Regions from separate parts of the Virgibacillus salinus genome, predicted to be linked through region 2. Evidence: predicted binding sites of a transcription regulator. Region 2 holds the regulator's gene; the other holds the start of a gene.

The links. The regulator LexA, encoded in region 2, represses DNA repair genes until DNA is damaged. The targets are predictions, from matches to a motif close to CGAACATATGTTCG.
Region 1: BLS02_RS08830 (DNA polymerase IV) is a predicted target of LexA. The motif match lies at 1,329-1,342, and genes of this name have one in related genera.

What each region holds. Positions count from the first base shown of each region.
Region 1 is NZ_FNKD01000002.1:405,610-407,821, forward strand. Features, by position in the region: gene BLS02_RS08830 (DNA polymerase IV) at 57-1,307, opposite strand; gene BLS02_RS08835 (aldo/keto reductase) at 1,593-2,212, opposite strand, start outside.
Region 2 is NZ_FNKD01000002.1:626,105-628,316, forward strand. Features, by position in the region: gene BLS02_RS10015 (YneB family resolvase-like protein) at 1-279, opposite strand, end outside; gene lexA (transcriptional repressor LexA) at 567-1,190, shown strand; gene glnA (type I glutamate--ammonia ligase) at 1,504-2,212, opposite strand, start outside.

The DNA of each region.
Region 1 (2,212 bases), 220 kb from region 2:
AGTGCAACTTTGGCTTATCTATTAAGGCTTGGCGATAAGCCAAGTTTTCTAAACTATTATGCTTGGTGCCCGCCAATTTTCTTACTTCTCCCAATGGTAATTCCAGCGTCAGTATAGCTGGTTGCTCGCAGTATTGCGGTCGATCCGTATTTATCACGGATTGAATCCATTACATAGCCAATATCCTTTTTCTTAGGCTTGTCATCAAATAAATCGAGCTGGGTTTCAGCATCATCATAAAGCTTATCCAGGGTCACATATACATGCCTAATGTCACTGTGTCCATCATAAAATTCATTATATAACTGCATGCAGATATCATAAATGTCCATTGTAGTATTTGTCGGAAGCGTAACAGATCTTGAACGGCTAAAGCCACCACCTGTTACTTTGGAATAGGAAACGCCAAGGTGAATGGTTCTCCCGACTTTACCCGCAGTTCTTGCTCTGCGGCACACCTCTTCGCAAAGGTCAAGAATACAAATCGCAACTTCTTCTCCGGAGTAATCACGTAATAAAGAGATCCCATGACCAAATCCTTTTTGTTCGGTTTTTGTAAAATTTCCAAAAACAGGGCTCAAATCAACACCCCAGGCATGCCAATAAAGCTGTTCTCCCATTATTCCAAAACGCTTCTTCAGATACTTTAACTCAGCGTTGGCAAGCTGCCCAAGATTGACAATCCCCATCCTATTAAGGTTCCGCTTCATTCTGCTGCCAATGCCCCATATCTTTTCTATAGGAAAAGGCCATAGTTTTTCTGTTACATCCTCATATTTACATTCAGCAATCCCAACTTGTTTAGCATGTAAATCCATAACTACTTTTGCCAGAAATTTATTATCACCTATACCAATTGAACAAGTGATACCGAAATTCTCCAGGATATCCTGTTTTATTAACCGTGCTACTTGCCACCGATCTCCAAATAGCTTTTCAAGCCCATTGACAGTAACCCAGACTTCATCAACAGAGTATTGATGGATAGCTTCTTTAGGCACATATTGATTAATAAGTTTAGTGATCTCCATGGAAACTTGAAGATAATCAGCCATATGTGCGGGAACGATGACAATTTTCGGATCTTTAGGCAGTTCAAAAAATCGGCTGACATTGCTGATACCGTGATTTTTCTTTAATGCCGGGGAGGCAGCTAAGACAATACTGCCCGGTCTATTTGGGTCCCCAACTACAGCAAGTTGAACCGTCATTGGGTCCAACCCTAACTTTATAGCTTCGACACTTGCATAAAATGAGCGCATATCGATACACAGGACATCGTTTCGCGGGTAATTAGAATAATCCACTGTATTTTCACCTCAATACTAAGAACATTTGTTCTCATTATATGTCACAAGACCTTATATTATCAATGGGAATTTATTCTTCCGGTGTTTATTTCTACGCTCTTTTCGTAATGACTTTAACCATCGCAGTTTATTTCTTTTGTGTCAAAAGCAGCAAACTTTTAACAAATAGCCTATTACTATAACTATAATCGTTTAAGGATAATAAAAAGTGTCATCAAAAAAATATTTTTTCTGATGACACTTTTTTCACTTCAGAATCGATTGTAATAGTGAAGGAACTACTTATCGATGCTTAGCATATTCAATTGGTTTTGTAATCTGCTTTAATCCTTCATACGTTTCATCGGTAAGTGTTTTGGATGTATTAAAATTTGTGTTATCTGTTACTTGGCTGATTGAACTTGCTCCGAATACGGCGGTTGCAACAGCGGGATGTTTTAAAACATATTTAAGAGCTAGCGCATTGAAGGAAGACGCATTATTAGATTGTTTAGCAATAGTTTGCTGAATTAATTTCAGTTCATCGAAAGAATAATCCAAAAAGCCATCTTGTCCTTTTTTTTCAATCTGTTTTACTGCGTTGTTACTAAGCATTCCTTTTGCCAAGGGACCTCTGGCTAGCACACTAATATTATTTTCGTGCAGCAAATCTAATACCTCTTCTTCCGGCCGGCGGTCCAGCAAATTATACTGCATCATAACACCATCGATAGTAGAACGGCTTACGTACTCACGAATAACATTGGGCCGGATGGATGATATCCCATAAGCACGAATTACGCCTTCTTTTTTAAGCGCCTCAAATGCTTCAATTGACTCATCAATAGGATCATCAATCGTGCCTCCATGGAGCATATAAAAGTCAATATAGTCTGTTTTTAAACGACGCAAGCTTTCCTTTA
Region 2 (2,212 bases):
CTGTAACTGATGAAACAAGGCTATTTTAGTATTCCCCCGCCCTAACCTTGTTTCATCCTGTATTAACAAACATTCTGCCTTCTTTTCAGAAAAAAATTCAAGCATTCGAAAAATACCATCTCTATTTATCTCATACCCGCTCTCTTTTTCTTCAATACAATCCACAACGGTAAGCATATGATTGTTTGCAAGGGCCATTAATTCCTCTTTCTGTCTCTTTAATGATGTCTCTTGTACTTTTTTGTCTGTACTTACACGACAATATATTATTGCTTTCAAAAGTTTTCGCTCCTTACGCTATGCACTTGTTATCATGGAGAAATATAAGAAACCTAATGCCAAAGTAAAAGCAACTAAATAAAATACATCTGTCTTTGTTACTTTTCCAAACATATTAATCAGTCCTTTCTTTTTCAATATAAGAACCTTTGTTCGTATTAACCTCTATTAACCATTATATACGAACATATGGTCTTGTCAATAGTTTTCTCGAACGAATGTTTGCTTTTTCCAAAAATAGGTGGTAAACTATCATTAATAAATCCTATGCGTGAGGTGTTTGATAGATGAATAAACTTTCTAAAAGACAGGAAACAATACTTGAGTATATTAAAGAAGAGGTAGATGGCAAAGGTTATCCACCATCGGTTAGAGAGATTGCAGAAGCAGTCGGACTTGCTTCAAGTTCAACTGTGCATGGGCATTTGGCGAGGCTTGAAAGTAAAGGCTTCATTAGAAGAGACCCTACTAAACCAAGAGCTATAGAGGTTTTAGACCTATCTGAAGAAAGTCATATTCCTAGGGAAGAAGCAAGATATGCACCAGTTATTGGTAAAGTTACTGCTGGGATACCAATTACTGCGGTAGAAAACATCGAAGAATTCGTTCCATTACCTAGTTCCAGCGCCGGACCTGATGATAACTTATTCGTTCTCATCATCGACGGTGAAAGTATGATAGAAGCTGGTATTTTAGACGGGGATATGGTTATTGTGAAACAGCAAAATACTGCGCAAAACGGAGAAATTGTTGTTGCAATGACTGATGAAGACGAGGCAACTGTAAAGAGATTCTTTAAAGAAAAAAATCAAATTCGCTTGCAGCCAGAAAATGCCACAATGGATCCTCTCATCTATCAAAATGTAACAATACTAGGTAAGGTAATCGGCTTATACCGTAATATTCAATAGAACAAAGGCGCAAGCGCCTGTTTAGCTCCGTATGGACTGGACTGACCCGTGTGAGATAAAGGATACACGAAGAGCGTAAGCGATTCGATGTTGACTTATCGTAGTAGACACGGGGAGGGAAGTTCACTAGGCGCTAGGCGCTGGCCGGTGAAAACGCCACGTCCTGTGGCGTCACCGGCACTAGTACGTCCTGTACGTCGGAGCTGGACGTGGCTGATTCTGAAGTTCAGTTATCCCACAGCACTTAAATTCTATAGTACGCTTAACAAATAAAAAGGCTTCCGTCAATAAAATGACGAAAGCCTTTTTTTCTTTAATATGTTGATAGATATTGTTCTCTTTCCCAAGGGTGTACAGTCGTACGGAACATATCCCATTCAATTTCTTTCGCTTCAATAAAGTGTTCGTATAAGTGTTCGCCTAATGCATCTGTAACAACTTTGTCTTTTTGAAGTTCTTGTAACGCATCCATAAGTGTTGCTGGCAAATCTTTTATACCATTTTTCTCTCTTTCTTCTTTATCCATCATATAAATATTACGGTCTACAGAAGTAGGTGGTGTTAATTTCTTACTAACTCCTTCCAATCCAGAAGCAAGTAATACGGCCATGGCCATATATGGATTAGCTGCAGGATCAACACTTCTAACTTCAATTCTTGTACTCAAACCTCTTGAATACGGAATTCGAATAAGCGGGCTTCGATTTGTCCCAGACCACGCGACGTAACAAGGAGCTTCATATCCCGGTACAAGTCTCTTAAATGAATTAACTGTTGGATTTGTAACTGCTGTAAAGTTTGTTGCATGTTTAATGACACCGGCTGTAAATTGATAAGCGACATCACTAAGCTGCATATCTCCTTTTGTATCAAAGAAGCTATTTTCGCCATCTTTAAATAATGACATATTAACATGCATACCAGAACCATTTACTCCAAACAATGGTTTAGGCATAAATGTTGCGTGCAGATTATGTTTCCTTGCAATTGTTTTAACTGCAAGTTTAAATGTTTGAATATCA